Bernardetia sp. MNP-M8: one gene and its partners. The main gene of each other region encodes a partner of the protein of the gene in region 2 in a complex. Links are inferred from orthologs where the notes say so. Each region holds a gene or a part of one and is shown on either strand. Other genes may lie near its edges. The genes, in order: V9L04_RS19060, V9L04_RS10365 and V9L04_RS20055.

Region 1 (5,025 bases), 2.2 Mb from region 2 along the record:
GTTGAACACACAAAAATAGTGTCTTTATTCTTCTTTTTCTAAAATTTCATCTATTTCAATGTGTCCAAAATAGTTATAGATTTTCAGAATCAAAGCTAGTGCAATCGTAATTTCGGCAGCAGCCACCACAATAATCAAAAGGACAAATAAATGCGCTTCCATTCCTTTCGAAAAAGCAATAAAATTGAGCATAGAAGCTGTTAGCATTAGTTCGATTCCCATCAAGACAAGCATTGCATTTTTACGTGTCAAGACAATCAAAATTCCAATTCCGAACAAAATTGCAGCTACAAAAAGTATCATTTATGATGGATTAAACTCTGATAAATTACTGTCAAATTCTATAAAAATTATTTATTATAATCTGTTTATTAAACTTGATTGCATATTTTTGTAAAATTAGCAACTAAACTCACCAAATACAATTTATTTTTGAATCGTAATTTTAATTCGTTTTCCTAAAAATTTAATTCGAAACTTTTTCATAATAAATAGAAATTAATTAAAATATTTTTTTTTTATAAGTCATTAGTAAACCTTATCACGGTTTGTGTTAAGATAGTTCAGACATCTTGTCTGAACATAAAAAGCAGTATTTTATCCTATCCAACAGTCTGGAAGACTGTTATACAAAAATAACCGTGATAACCTTTAACCTTTAGTATTCAACACATTAAATTCGTAATTTTAATCATTCCTATGTCCTTTCACCAACAATCTGAACCCACAAAATACACTTCTGATACTCTCAAAAGTGAGGAAATGCTTTTTAATTTAGGACCTCAACATCCTTCTATGCATGGTGTTTTGCGTTTGGAAGTTATTACAGATGGTGAAGTTGTAAGAGAAGTTGTTCCACATATTGGTTATCTGCATCGCTGTTTTGAAAAGCATGCTGAAAGTCTGAATTACGCCCAAATTATTCCCTACATAGATAGAATGGATTATGTTGCTTCCATGAACTCGGAACATATTTATGCACTGGGAGTAGAAAAAATGTTAGGAATGACAGACAAAATACCAAAACGAGTAGAATATATTCGTGTTTTGGTGGCAGAACTCAATCGAATTGCTTCTCATTTTATTGCTATCGGAACGTATGCTGTTGATGTGGGAGCAACTACACCTTTTTTGTGGCTAATGAAAGAGCGAGAATATATTTTACGATTGTTAGAATGGATAAGTGGCGCACGTCTTTTATACAATTATATTTGGATTGGTGGCTTATATTATGATTTACCTTTAGATTTTGAAGAAAAATGTAGTGAATATCTAAATCATTTGAAACCTAAATTAGATGACTTGGAAAACTTACTTATCAATAATAGAATATTTGTTTCAAGAACAGCAAATGTAGGAGTTTTGCCAATGCAAACAGCTATTAACTATGGAGTTACAGGTGCAATGCTTCGGGCTTCGGGTTTGAAATGGGATTTGAGAAAAGTAGATAAATATTCAATTTATGAAGAAGTAGATTTTGACATTCCGATTGGAGAGGGAAAAATGGGAACAACAGGTGACTGTTGGGATAGAAATTTTGTTCGCTTTCAAGAGTGCAAAGAATCTTCAAAAATAATTGAACAATGTATTGAGAAACTTACTAAAGAACATAAACGAACACGAGATTTTGACCCACAAGCACTTGTTCCAAAACGTATAAAACCACCTCAAACTGATTTTTATTTTAGAGGCGAAAGTCCGAAAGGTGAACTTGGCTTTTTCTTTAGACAAAATCCAAAATATAAAAAAGGAGATATTCCTTTTCGTTTGAAAGTTCGTGCGCCTTCCTTTTGTAATCTTTCTGTGTTGCCTTATTTAGCCCAAAATACTCTACTTTCTGATTTGATTGCTATTGTTGGTTCTTTAGATATTAATTTGGGAGAAGTCGATAGGTAGCCAAAACTCATTTTAACTCAGATTTATTTCTTTCAAATTATTTTCAACATTTAGATAAGTTTTAGTGTTTATATTTTTAAAGAGAGTGAATAACTTTTATTTTCACACCTCTTATTTTTTAAACTAAAACTTTTTTTTATGAAAACGCCAGATAAAAAACAAAATAAAAATACCGATTCTCCAGAAGAATTCTTTAAAGACAAATTTGATTATGATCCAAAGGAGGATATTTATAATCAAGGAAAAAAAGTAGCCAGTATTGACAATGATGATGAATTAGTAGTGGATAAAGGAATTCCTACTCCAAATCATAGAAATGAACTTTATGAAGAAGCTCCTTTGCATAATGCAAAATCAAATTTTGAAGGAGAAACTATTGATGTTCCTGGTGCTGAATTGGATGATCAACAAGAAAGCATTGGCTCAGAAGATGAAGAAAATAATTATTATAGTTTAGGAGGAGATAACCACTCTAACTAATATAAAAGATGCTGCTTAGTTGTCTTTTAAAAGCCCATAATCTTAACTGATATGGGCTTTTTAACTGCCCTTTGTTGAACTTTACATGGTTTTTTTTCAACAAAATACAAATTTTTTGAAACAAAATTTTATTAAGTTCCGTTATAAGAGTATAAATTTTTATTAAATACTTTATATTCAATAAGTTTTTAATATTTACTTATATTGTCAAAATACATAACAGATGTATTATTTCATTTTTTTTTGAAATAATTTATTTTTATCATTCTGTAATTTATATGTATATAGTTCTATTAATTTAATTAGAACTTATTTTTTAACCTAAATTTTTTTAATATGTTTACTCCAATCAAATCAAACGCAATCAAATTTATTCTTTCAGCTAGTATTATCGTAGGTGGTTTATCTAGTTGTGCTAGTGAAGCAGTAGAAGAAACTCGTCAAGAAGTATTTGTGGAAGAATCAGCTCAATCAGAAAATCTTGCCAAAATAAATATTGACCCAACTCCTACCGATTTTGATACTGTATTGTATCCAATAGATCCTTTAGTTGATGATGATAAAGATAATAAGAAGAACACGAATAATGCTGCTATTGAAATAGCTGGTAGTTGGGATATGACCTCTACCAACGAACAAAATGTTGATTATAATTTAGAACTCTATAAAGATGGAACATATCAAGCATCACCTGATGAAATTTATACTAGAGGAAGAACTACAGGAAATTGGAATGTAGATGGAACAGGAGATGAATTATACTTATATCTTGGTGGTCTTTATGACTATAATGATAATAAAAATATTATAGCAGAACCATCTACTAGAAATAAATTTAAAATTACTGAATATTCAGATAATAGATTAGTTATTGTAAATGATCAAAATGATTCATTTATTTTAACTAGAAGCAACAAATAATTTGTTCTTTTTTATTGATGTTATTTAATAATAAGTTCATTTCTCAAAAAAGCTATTTACAAATTCGGTAAATAGCTTTTTTTGTTGCCTCATTTTTTGTTCTATCAATCATATTCTATTTTTACTTTAGTTAGTCCGTCACGAATAAAATCTAATTTTTCTGCACCTTTTCGGGTAACATCAATAACTCTCCCTTTTTTAAAAGGTCCTCTATCGTTTATTCTGACTCTAATTTGTTTTCCATTTTTTAAATTAGTAACAGTTACCATTGTACCGAAAGGAAGGGTTCTGTGTGCTGCAGTCATTAGTTTTTGTCTGAATTTTTCACCACTTGCTGTTGGTCTTCCTTCATACTTATCTCCATAATAAGATGCAATTCCTGTTTCACTATGTTTTCCAGCTTTAATAGAACTGTTAGAATTATCTTTCTTCGAACCAAACAAAGAAGTACAAGAAGAAAAAGAAAAAACTAAAAAGAGAGATAGGCAAATTATTTTTATTCCTTGTTTCATATCAAAATAGTATTGAAGTTATTTTAAAATAGGTGTGTTGGTATTTTAAGCTAACTTATTGAAAATATAATTTTAAATAGTATCTAAGTAATTTTCTGCTTCTTCTAATGTAGCAAAAGCAGTAATAGGAGTCTTCGAACGAGTAGTAGCTCTAGCTACCTGCATATTAGCAATATCATTTAGAGAGGCTAATTGTGCAACAGCTTTCATTCCATTTTCTAATAAGTAAGCCTGTATTTTTTGATGAACTTGTTCTATTTCTAAGCTCATATGCCCCATAAGTCTTGCATCTGCCAAAACGGTAAAACTTTCTAGCAAAAAACCACTTTCAATAGCTTTTTCCCAACCTTTCTTATATTCCAAAACTGCTGATAAGTTTTTACAACTACCTTTTATTATAGAATATGCTCTATTTTTTTCTGTATTTATAGTTAAACTATAATAATTATTGCTCACAAATTGCTTTGGCATTTCTATAAAATAAATGTATTGAAGGAGAAGTGTTGAAATCTATATTTTTATGTAAAGGTAAAAAGAAAATAACAAAAAAAACACACTCTAAATTTGCATTTAAAATGTGTTCATAAGCGAAATTATAAAAGGGTGTGCGTTCGTTTTAGCTTCGCTGAGGGTTACACCGTTCTCAAAAACGAACGAAACGCTTCCTCAGAAACATGATATTGCTTAAATCACGCTTCTGAGGAAGCGTTTTTTTTCAGTTCTGAGGAACTGAACACACAATATTTCGTAAAAAGTCGGAAGAGCCAATAAGTTTGTTATTTGTTACTTCCCAACCAAGCAGAAAGCATCCAAACTGTTTTTTCTTGTACTTTGATAAATCCTGCCAACATATCTGTTGTTCCTTCGTCTTGAGCATCACCAGCAACAGAAAGCGTTTCACGTTCTTTCTTGATAAGAATAGAATAATCAGTAATAATTGATTCTACTGATTTTTTCTCATCACTTATATTTTTGTGAACTTTCACTGTTGAGTTTTTGAGATAATCTTCGTAAGTATGAAGAGGTGTATGTCCTAAAGTAAGGATTCGCTCTGCAATTTCATCAATATTTAATTGCGCTTCATTATATAGTTCTTCAAATTTTACATGAAGAGAAAAGAAATGATGACCCAATAAATTCCAGTGAAAACCTCTTAGATTTTGATAAAATACTTGATAATTTGAAAGGATTTCGTTGAGGTGGTTGACAGTTTTAT
Region 2 (5,056 bases):
AGTGTTGTCTGAATAGGTTTTAATAAAATTACAATTAACCTTGTATCTACAATAAATTGTTTTGCTATGTTAAAGCAATAGTTTTACTATTTATATAGTGAAAATTCAAAAACTATGCCTTTTGGATAAAATGTTATTTTTCAATAGTTTCTTTTAATTTTAATTACTTAGTAATTAAGGACTTACAAAGTTAAGACCAATACGGAAATACATAGGTAAACCAAGACTTCCTATTGATACTTCATTTGCATCATTACTTGCTCCATTTGCCAAATCAAAACGATATGCAGGAGCTACACCAGCTTGAAGATTCAGACGAATAAAACTAGAAAGTGCTTTATTGAGTTCGATACGCCCACGAATTTCAGATTTACTTAGTTCATAATTATTGGTAGCAAATATATCATTGTTAGGCGAATTTTGTAAGAGATAGCTTTGTCCCTCTAACTCATAACCAAAATTAAGTGACGATTTTGCAGAAAAATTATAACGTAGAGAGCCACGAGCAGGTAATAATAATTCCATTCCCCATTTATTATTAAACGTTTTATTCCACATGAAGATAGGCACATGTAAAAGTTTACCACCACGATATGTACGAGTAACACCAATAGCTAAGTTTTGATTATCACTTTTCTTCCAACCATAAAGTAGAGAAGCAGTATATTTCATCTTTCCAAAATCTGGCTCTACTTCTCCAGCATCATACGTTCCAATACTATAATTTCCATTGAGTGAAGTAGCAGCTTGAAATATAAGAAAATGTTTTTCATCAAGAGGTTTGAAAGCTAAAATTCCTAACGTAGCTGTACGAAGTGGATTGTTATTTAATGAAAGAGCTAAAGCATCTCTAGTATCTACTTGATCAAAATTATAACGACTTTCCCAATATGAAAAAGTAGCATTGAAAATAATATTACTCTTAGATACTAAAGGAATATTAGCATCCAAACGAATACCATGATTTAGACTGATAGGAGATGTGTAACTAAAAGTGCTATCACTATCATCTGGGTTTATAGATTCTAGTTCTGAGCCAAACATAAAATCATAGCTCAAACCGATAAGTGTAGTAGGATTTAAGTTATTGATTTTATTATTACAATATTTTTTAATGACTGTATCATCAGCTTCTTCAAAGCCATCCATACTAAATTCTTCTTCTTCATCAGGTGCAATGACATCACCTGTATCTACTTGTGCTTTGGCTAGGAAGAGATTACCAAAAAGACAAAAGCAAAATAAAAAGGCAATCGCAAATAAACGGTATCTTTTGTTCATAAAATAAAAGTTTTTGGAGGTTTGTGTGTAATTTTGTAGTTACTGTAAAATAAGAATTGATAATTTTATAAATGAATCACTAATATATTAACATTTCTTTAAAAACCTACTACTAAGAATAAAATTCTGATAAACACAGCATTTTTGAAATAAAGTTTTGAATATATACATCTTTCCTTAAATATAGATAAATCAATTTACTTTCTTTATATTACTATCAAATATAATAGTATGACTATTACTTTCCTAATATTTCTTACACTTTCTCTAATTTTATTTAATACACTGGTGGGTGTATATGTTGAGCGTAAAGTTTCTGCTTTCATACAAGACCGTATTGGTCCTACTGAAACAGGAAAATACGGTCTTTTACAAACGTTTGCTGATGTAGTCAAACTACTTTTTAAAGAAGATATTATTCCCTCTTCTACAAATAAATTCTTATTCAAATTTGCCCCTGTTCTAGTTTTTATAGCTGTTTTTGCAGGTTTTGCGCTTGTTCCCTTTACAGCAAATTCTGAAACTGAAATGCCTTTAGGTATTTTGATTTGGCTAGGTATTGTAGCCTTAGATGTAATAGGAATTTTGATGGCTGGTTGGGCTTCTAGCAATAAATTTTCATTGTATGGATCTGTTCGTTCGTTGGCTCAAATGGTTTCGTATGAACTTCCTCTAGGACTTTCTATTTTGTGTGTGGTAGTTTGGAATGGTTCTTTAGATTTACAAGAAATTAGTCAGGCACAAGGAATTTTTGCAGAAAAAACGACCTATTTATTTGGTATTTCATTTTTAAATATAGAAACTCAAACTATTGGAGGACTTTTGTCTTGGAATATCATTTCAATGCCATTTTTCTTTATTGTCTTTCTGATTTTCTTTATTTCTGGACTTGCACAAGCCAACCGAACACCTTTTGACATTCCAGAAGCAGAATCAGAACTTGTAGCAGGTTTTCAAACAGAATATTCAGGAATGCGTTGGGCATTTTTGATGTTGGCAGAATATGGAATGATGCTTTTGATAGGACTTCTGACAAGTATTTTATTTTTTGGAGGTTGGAATAGTCCTTTTCCTAATATTGGGAGTTTTGAGTTAGCTAATTATACAAGTGGAGAAATTGGACATTTTTCGTCTTATCTATGGTCTTTCTTTTGGCTGATGAGCAAAACTATTATTTTTATGCTTATTCAGATGTGGATTCGTTGGAGTTTTCCTCGCCTTCGTGTCGACCAACTAATGACAATGTGTTGGAAATATTTACTTCCTTTTTCTTTAGGTATGCTTGTTTTGACAGCTTTTTGGAAGGTTTTCTTATCATAAATTTCTGTGTGTCTTGCTATATGTCGTCGGTGAGATATCGAAAACGGCAAGAGAATCATTTACTATACATTTTTGGCTATCAAATAATTGATAAATGCAGAACAAGAAACTAGCATAAACTTAGCATCTTCAAACTTAATTTCTTGACTGCCTTCAAATAATTTGTGTCTAATTCCTCCTTCATTATTTGTATAGCCATATAAAGAATTAATAGCTGTCTTAAATTCAACACCTAAATTCAATTTTCGTTCTGTTTTAGCTAATGCTTTTCCGAAAGTGGCTTTATTATCCTCAGCAATAATACAACATAAAGATTCCACAGCAGAGATAGCTTCTTTTATGGAGTTACGGTAATCTGGATTTTCTCTATCTGAAAATAGTTGAATAGCCGTTTTGAGATGTTCATTTACTGAATTATAAGGAGATTGAGCAGCTTCTTCTACTTCATTAATTTCTTCTTGTGAAGTAATTGGAGTTACTAGATTATTTACTATTCTATAACCTGACATTTCTTTCTCTAATGCTTCATTAATTTGTGATGCAAATCCATCAATTTTATAAGGTAAATAGAATTCAAGTAACTCATAAATTTCATACCAGCTAGTCTGAAAAAAAAACTCTTTTAAATTTGCACGTATCTTAGCCTTATAGTCATTATTTCCTAGGACAGGAATTTCATCAAGAGGAAGTAATAAAAACTCTCCCCAAAAATTTTCCATAAAGTGATAGTATAACGTTTTAGGATCATCTGTACCATATAGAAATCTCTCATACGTTACCTTTTTTAGGAAAATATTCCAAAGCCTGTTTTTCAATCTCTCATCAATATCATTTATTTGTAAATCTAATCTAGGCTTTACAATTCCCATTCTTTCCGAAAAACGTCTATTCATTTCTGTATTTATTTGTAGTTTATAAATCAAATACAATATAAACAAAAAAATCGTTCAAGTAATTCTTAAACGATTTTTAAAAATTCTATTATATGTAAACCGTCGTTGAGGTCTGAACCGTCAACGAGGATTTATAAATTTACTTCATCATCTCATCAGCAAAAGCCAATAATTTATCTTCTGAAAAATAATCTCCCATTATTTGTAGTCCGATAGGCAAACCTTCTTTGTCTGTTCCGTTTGGAATAGAAATCGCAGGAATTCCGACCACAGAAGCAGGAACAGTAAACAAATCAGCTAAATAAAGTTCTACCGTTTCGCCTTCATATTTTCCAATTTCAAAGGCTGTTGTAGGCGTTGTTGGAGAGATAATGAAATCATAGTTGGAGAATAATTCTTTCATTGCTTCCTGTATTTTGCGTCTTACTTTTTGTGCTTTCGTAAAATAAGCATCGTAATAACTTGCGCTAAGAACAAACGTTCCTAACATAATTCTGCGCTTGACTTCCTTACCAAAACCTTCTGTACGTGTTTTTTTGTACATCGATTCCAAATCGGTAACATTCGGACTACGGAAACCATAACGAACACCATCATATCTTGATAAGTTTGTACTTGCTTCTGCCGTAATCAAAATATAATAAGTAGGTAAAGCATATTTGAGAAGAGAAAAATCTACTTCTTCTACTTGATAGCCTTCATTTTTTAGTTTCTCAATTTTTGAAATTGTTGCAGCTTTTATTTCTTCGCTTAATCCTTCAGAATGCAAAGTTTCTTTGATGTAAGCAATTTTTGGCTTAGTATTACTTTCTGAATCTTGCTTTAATAATTCAGAATATTTTGGCACTTCTCTTTGAGAAACTGTACTGTCATTATCATCTTTTCCAGCAATAACTTCTAGCGTAATAGCAACATCAGCAGCATTATTTGCAAAAATTCCAATGCTATCAAAAGATGATGCAAAGGCAATCAAACCATAACGAGAAATACGTGAATAGGTTGGTTTCAAACCAACAATTCCACAAAAAGCAGCAGGCTGACGCACAGAGCCACCTGTATCAGAACCCAATGAAACCATACACATTCCTGCCTGAACTGCCACAGCAGACCCTCCAGAACTTCCCCCCGGAACTCGGTTTGTACCAATTTCATTTTTTACAGCTCCAAAAGCAGAATTTTCATTGGAAGAACCCATCGCAAATTCATCACAGTTTTGGCGACCAATAACGATAGCATCTTCTTTCAAAAGACGTTCTACGGCTGTTCCATCAAATTGAGATTCAAAACCTTCTAGCATTTTTGAAGATGCGCCTAATTTATGGTCTTTATGACACAAAACATCTTTCAATCCGACAATCATTCCAGCTAGTTTTCCTGCTGTTCCGTTTTGGATTTTTTCATCGACAAGTTTTGCCTGTGCTTTAGCTTCTTCATCATAAACTTCTAAAAAAGCATTCAAAGAAGGATTTTTTTCGTGGATGACTTTCAAATAATGTTCTACCAATTCTACACAAGTAAGAGTTTTGTTTTGAATGGCTTTTTGGACAGAAGCAAAGGAATCT
Region 3 (5,148 bases), 2.5 Mb from region 2 along the record:
AGTGAGCTACATAAATGACATAAAAAAAATGCTTGAAATTTCTAATTAGAAATTTCAAGCATTTTTTATTTATCTATAAGTAATGAAGCTAATGGTTTTACCTTCATAATTCACCATTCATAATTTCACTTTCTTATCCACCAAAGTCATCAAACATGATGTGTTCTTGTGGAACGCCATAATCATCTAACATTTTCAAAACGGCTGCATTCATCATTGGAGGTCCACAGAAATAAAATTCAATTTCTTCTGGATCTTCATGTTTAGAAAGATAATTATCTATCAAAGATTGATGAACAAAACCTACTTTACCATCCCAATTATCTTCTGGTAATGGTTCTGAAAGTACAATATTAAATGTAAAATTCGGAAATTCTTTTTCGATAGCTCTAAATTCATCTACATAGAAAAGCTCTCTTTTCGAACGTCCACCATACCAAAACGAAACCTTACGGTCAGATTTAAGAGTATGGAATAAGTGGAAAATATGAGAACGCAATGGAGCCATACCAGCACCACCACCGATATAAATCATTTCTTTGTTTGTATCCTTAATAAAGAATTCACCATAAGGTCCTGAGATATTTACTTTATCTCCTTCTTTACAATTAAATACATACGAAGAACATTTACCTGGATTTACATCCATCCATTTGTTATTTGCTCTATCCCAAGGTGGAGTAGCAATACGAATGTTAAGCATGACAATATTTCCCTCTGCTGGGTGATTTGCCATAGAATAAGCTCTAAATTCTAGCTCATCATTAACCATTTTCAAATCCCAAAGACCAAATTTGTTCCATTCGTCTCTAAATTTATCTTTTCCACCTGGATCATTTGGAAGTGGACTAATATCTATGTTTTTGAAATCTACTGTAATTGGAGGAACATCAATCTGAATATATCCACCTGACTCAAAGTGTAAACTCTCCCCTGGAGGTAACTCTACTACAAATTCTTTGATAAAAGAAGCTACATTGTAGTTAGATTTGACAGTACATTCCCATTTTTTGATTCCAAAAATCTCTTCTGGAATACGGATTTGCATGTCTTTCTTTACCTTCACTTGACAAGCCAAACGAACATTTTCTTTTTGTTCAGAGCGACTCAAATGTCCGACTTCGGTAGGCAAAACATCGCCACCACCGTCATCTACGATACATTTACACATGGCACACGTACCACCACCACCACAGGCAGAAGGTAAAAATATTTTGTTATCGCCAAGTGTAGAAAGGAGTGTTGAGCCAGCAGCAACAACAATCGGATCGCCATCATTACCATTCACAGTAATTTTTACATCTCCACTTTGTACTAATTGTGCCTTTGCAACAAGAAGCAATCCTACAAGAAGAAGTGTAACAACTCCGAAAACGGCAAGTCCTGCAAGAATTACAGTTAAATTAATCATGTATTCTGTTTTTTTAGGTCTATTTTTGCGTTTGAATAAATTACTTAATAAGGATTCGTTTATTGAATAATATAGCTACAAATATACGTTCAAAAATTATCAAATACCAATAGCAATTCATCAAAAAACACGTTTTATTTTAAAATTTTGCTATTTTTCTTAAAATATAAATTAAAACAAGATGTAAAAAGAAGTTTGAAACAAGAAATTTTTGTTGGTCTTTTATCTGTAACTTTGTGATTCAGAATAAGAAAGACATGTAGTAGAAAATTGTTTAAAAAAATTATAACTCATTCAAAAAAAAATTATGAATTCAATACCTTTAATAGAATCAGATAAAATAAATCTTCTTATTGACGGTTTAGCAGATAAAGGATGGGCAACTGTTGATGATTTTTTGCCTTTAGAAATTGCAAATTCTCTTCGAAAAGAATTAAATGATGAATATGAAAAAGGCGAATTTGACCCAGCAGGAATAGGTAGACGAGGTGTAGATTGGCAATTACGCCCAGAAATACGAAGTGATTATGTAAAATGGCTTCAACCCAATGACTTGACAGAATTTCAACAACTTTACTGGACTCAAATAGATAATTTCAAACAGACTCTCAATCAAGAGCTATATTTATCTTTAAATAACTTTGAGGGACATTTTGCTATCTATCCTCCAAAAAGTTTTTATAAAAAGCACTTAGACAACCATCAAACAGCTCAAAGACGTTTTATTTCTTGCATTCTTTATTTTAATCAAGACTGGAAAGAAGAAGATGGAGGAAAACTTAGAATCTATGATAAAGATGCTAAAAACAAAGTTGAAACTGATATTTTACCTATCTTTAATCGTTTTGTCTGTATGCGAAGTGAAATGATTTGGCATGAAGTTCTGCCAAGTGAAAAACGAAACAGGATGAGCATAACAGGCTGGCTCAGAAGAGAAATATAAAATTAGCTCAATATTAAACATTATCACGGTTATTTACAGGTCTAATAATTAGCAAGTTATAGACAAGCAAAACAGTCTTATTTTTCCGTAGCGACAGGTTTGCAAACCTGTCGCTACGGAAAAATGAACATTACTAAATTAACCGTGATAACCTTTATTAAGCTAATTTTATTTTTTGAGATTCAAAATACCTGTTGGTGTAGGAGCTTGGGAACGAATTTTTTCTTGTAACTTCAAAATTCCTCCAATAAGAGCTTCTGGGCGTGGAGGACAGCCAGCTACATACACATCAACAGGAATTATTCTGTCTACTCCTTTTACCACATGATAGCCATGTTCCCAATAAGGTCCTCCACAATTGGCACAACTTCCCATCGAAATTACATAACGAGGTTCTGCCATTTGTTCATAAAGGCGTTTTATTCTATCAGCCATTTTGAAAGTTACTGTTCCTGCCACAATCATAACATCAGACTGACGAGGAGAGGCACGAGGAAAAACACCAAAACGATCTAAATCGTAGTGAGGAGCATAAGTTCCCATCATTTCGATAGCACAACATGCCAAACCAAAAGTCATAGGCCAAAGAGATGATAACCTAGCCCACTGTATAAGATTTTCTAAAGAAGTAACCACCAAACCTCCTTGTCCTGTTTTTTCGGATTGTGTGAGTTTGGTGGTAGTTGGAATATTCATTTTTTATATAAATACGTTTTGTAAACTAAATTACACAGTAGTTTTTTTGCAGCTTGAACGCTATTTTACTAAAAATTATAGCTACTGTTGAGTTGATTTTGAAACTTTTTAGATAACCTTTTCTTTGTTCGGATTACATTCAAAAGATTCATATATTCGGAACGAACAGGTGCATGAGAAGGCTCATTTCTATCAAACATAGGTCTGCCATAACTATCTTGAGGAATGTTCTTAGCAATTTGTTGAAGTTTTGGTTCTTCTTCTCTAATGCTATCTTTGATAAGTTTGATTTTGAGTTTTAATTGTTCGAAACCAGTTTTTTCTTCGTAGCCTTCAAAGTTTTGTTTTGCATCATTTTCTAAAAATACATGCGTAAATATTTCACTACAAGCAGCATGAAAACGATTGTTTAATAAACGGTCTTCATCATTGTTTTTAATGATACCCATTTTTTTCCATTGCACTTGTTTTGTCTTGACATTATTCAAATGTACATTTTCAAACTTATTTGCAATTTCTTCTACTTCTTCAGTCATTTTGCGTTTGGCTTCCAAGATTCCCTCTGGAGTAGTTGGAATGGGTGGTTCTTGACGATACGACCCATAACTATCATTGCTCTGCTCAGGATTACCAAAGAAAATATCAACTTCTCGTTTATAGTTTCTATATAATTTTAGGTATTTCCATTTCGGAATTACGCCTACATCTTTCCATGCTTTTTGCAAGTCTATTACTTCTTGACGCATTTCAGGCGTTTTTTCTTTTTGATAATTGAGCTTTCTAACTTTATTACTAATACGTTTGTATTTCAGAATTCGCTCATCATTGACAATTCTTTCATTATCAAAAAATGCTTTTCGTCGTTCAAAAAAAACATCTAAGCATCTATCAAATTCTTCTGACATTTCTTCGTCTTCTTCACCCACACTGCCTGTTCGTATCCAGCGCATTTTGAGGTCTTTAAGATATTCAGAAACTTCTTCCCAGTCGTCGCTATCTTTAAGCTCTTGTGCTTCGGCTAATAAAGCCGTTTTTATTTCTGTGTTTTTTACTCTATTTTCAGAAATATAGTCTTCAATTCCTTGTTCTAATTCTAAAATACGTTTTTCTACGGCTGTATAGTCACCTATAGAGTTGTAAGTTTCTAAAGATTCTCTAATATGAACCAGTTTCATAAGATAAGAACCTTTATTTTGAGATTCTTCGATAGCTTGTGCTACTTCTTCTACTTTCTCTAATAATTTTTGATAACGGTCTTCAAAATAAGCAATACTTGCTTCTGCACTTTCTTTGACTACTCCGATTTGTCTGTCTGATTTGTCATTGTATGCTTTTAAGTAAACATTATTGTCTTTAATATAACCGAAAGAATTTGATACTGAATTTGAGTCGTGATTGGTAGTTGAGTTGGCTGAATTTGTGGTGGACATTGTTTGTAGTGATTTTTTTGAGTGATTAAAATAAACCTAATTTAAAGTAAATTTAGGCTTAAAAGGCAATGGTTTTGAGAAAATTAAAATTTGCACAATTTGTATAAAATAAAGCAATAAAAAAGCCTAATTTTATTCTAGCTACATTGTATGAATCTGTTTAAAAATTATTTTCTGTACAGAATTCCGAAACAGAATGTCGTATTAACTAAAGAATAGTTTATTTTGTTAAAAAAGAACTAAATTTATTTTTGAGATAAATAATTTAACTGTTCCAAAACTAAGATACAATTTTTTTGGAAAAATAGAATAAAGAATAGTATAAAATTACAAGTATTTTATTAAAAAAATTCTTGATTCTTATATGCACTTATATACAGAATCTTCTTATAAAAACTATTGGGACTCAGTAAGGCACTGACCAACAGCAAGATTTGAAAAAAAGCATGAAACTATTTTTTTAATGAAAAATACTAATCTACTTCCATCTATTTGCCACAAAAACACCAAATATAATCAGAGCCATTCCAATAAAATGCCCAGACTGTAAAGGTTCATCATCAATTACTCCCCAAAAAATGGCTACAATGGGAATAAAATAAGTTACTGTACTTGCAAAAACAGCATCATTGAGTTGAATCACTTTATTAAAAATAATAAGAGCGATT

What was found.
Region 1: the proteins of V9L04_RS10365 (region 2) and V9L04_RS19060 are in contact, whole or in part, in a cryo-EM structure (PDB 6ZJN), measured with the Thermus thermophilus proteins. The link is inferred for Bernardetia sp. MNP-M8 from one-to-one orthologs. Residues at the interface, in WP_096411122.1 of Thermus thermophilus: Ala224, Glu225, Gln226, Glu227, Ala295, Trp297, Phe298, Arg299; in WP_223903221.1 of Thermus thermophilus: Pro35, Ser36, Asp139, Gly141, Ala142.
Region 3: the proteins of V9L04_RS10365 (region 2) and V9L04_RS20055 are in contact, whole or in part, in a crystal structure (PDB 6Y11), measured with the Thermus thermophilus proteins. The link is inferred for Bernardetia sp. MNP-M8 from one-to-one orthologs. Residues at the interface, in WP_096411122.1 of Thermus thermophilus: Arg36, Val44, Arg45, Met46, Gly47, Pro48, Asn49, Arg50, Val51, Leu57, Gln58, Ala61, Asp62, Ile64, Lys65, Ile67, Phe68, Lys69, Glu70, Ile72, Val74, Glu223, Ala224, Glu225, His233, Thr234, Glu235, Tyr236, Ser237, Trp241; in WP_096411117.1 of Thermus thermophilus: Arg16, Glu17, Gly18, Leu24, Leu27, Val28, Trp30, Gly31, Arg32, Asn34, Ser35, Trp37, Thr54, Asp55, Ala56, Asp59, Ala61, Arg62, Phe63, Gly64, Glu66, Val67, Phe68, Arg69, Ala70, Ser71, Arg73, Gln74, Ala75, Asp76.

Annotation. Positions count from the first base shown.
Region 1 is NZ_CP147012.1:4,720,113-4,725,137, reverse strand. What follows is about bases 1-2,797. They hold V9L04_RS19060 (NADH-quinone oxidoreductase subunit D), read left to right. Parts: upstream 1-699; coding sequence 700-1,896; downstream 1,897-2,797. Other genes in these bases: V9L04_RS19050 (hypothetical protein), read left to right, coding at 2,713-2,797; V9L04_RS19055 (hypothetical protein), read left to right, coding at 2,035-2,376; nuoK (NADH-quinone oxidoreductase subunit NuoK), read right to left, coding at 25-303. Also shown: more of V9L04_RS19050, read left to right, coding at 2,798-3,297; V9L04_RS19045 (septal ring lytic transglycosylase RlpA family protein), read right to left, coding at 3,402-3,809; V9L04_RS19040 (hypothetical protein), read right to left, coding at 3,882-4,280; V9L04_RS19035 (Dps family protein), read right to left, coding at 4,586-5,025.
Region 2 is NZ_CP147012.1:2,493,644-2,498,699, reverse strand. The notes cover bases 729-3,556. They hold V9L04_RS10365 (complex I subunit 1 family protein), read left to right. Parts: upstream 729-1,512; coding sequence 1,513-2,601; downstream 2,602-3,556. Other genes in these bases: V9L04_RS10360 (hypothetical protein), read right to left, coding at 2,664-3,494; V9L04_RS10370 (DUF6268 family outer membrane beta-barrel protein), read right to left, coding at 729-1,281. Also shown: more of V9L04_RS10370, read right to left, coding at 175-728; Asp-tRNA(Asn)/Glu-tRNA(Gln) amidotransferase subunit GatA, read right to left, coding at 3,634-5,056. UniProt on the Escherichia coli protein: NDH-1 shuttles electrons from NADH, via FMN and iron-sulfur (Fe-S) centers, to quinones in the respiratory chain. The immediate electron acceptor for the enzyme in this species is believed to be ubiquinone.
Region 3 is NZ_CP147012.1:4,964,469-4,969,616, forward strand. Bases 1,287-4,206 are described here. They hold V9L04_RS20055 (NADH-quinone oxidoreductase subunit B family protein), read right to left. Parts: upstream 3,051-4,206; coding sequence 2,523-3,050; downstream 1,287-2,522. Other genes in these bases: nqrF (NADH:ubiquinone reductase (Na(+)-transporting) subunit F), read right to left, coding at 1,287-1,411; V9L04_RS20050 (2OG-Fe(II) oxygenase), read left to right, coding at 1,719-2,354; V9L04_RS20060 (DUF349 domain-containing protein), read right to left, coding at 3,119-4,206. In the rest of the region: more of nqrF, read right to left, coding at 134-1,286; more of V9L04_RS20060, read right to left, coding at 4,207-4,480; V9L04_RS20065 (DMT family transporter), read right to left, coding at 4,959-5,148. UniProt on the Escherichia coli protein: NDH-1 shuttles electrons from NADH, via FMN and iron-sulfur (Fe-S) centers, to quinones in the respiratory chain. The immediate electron acceptor for the enzyme in this species is ubiquinone.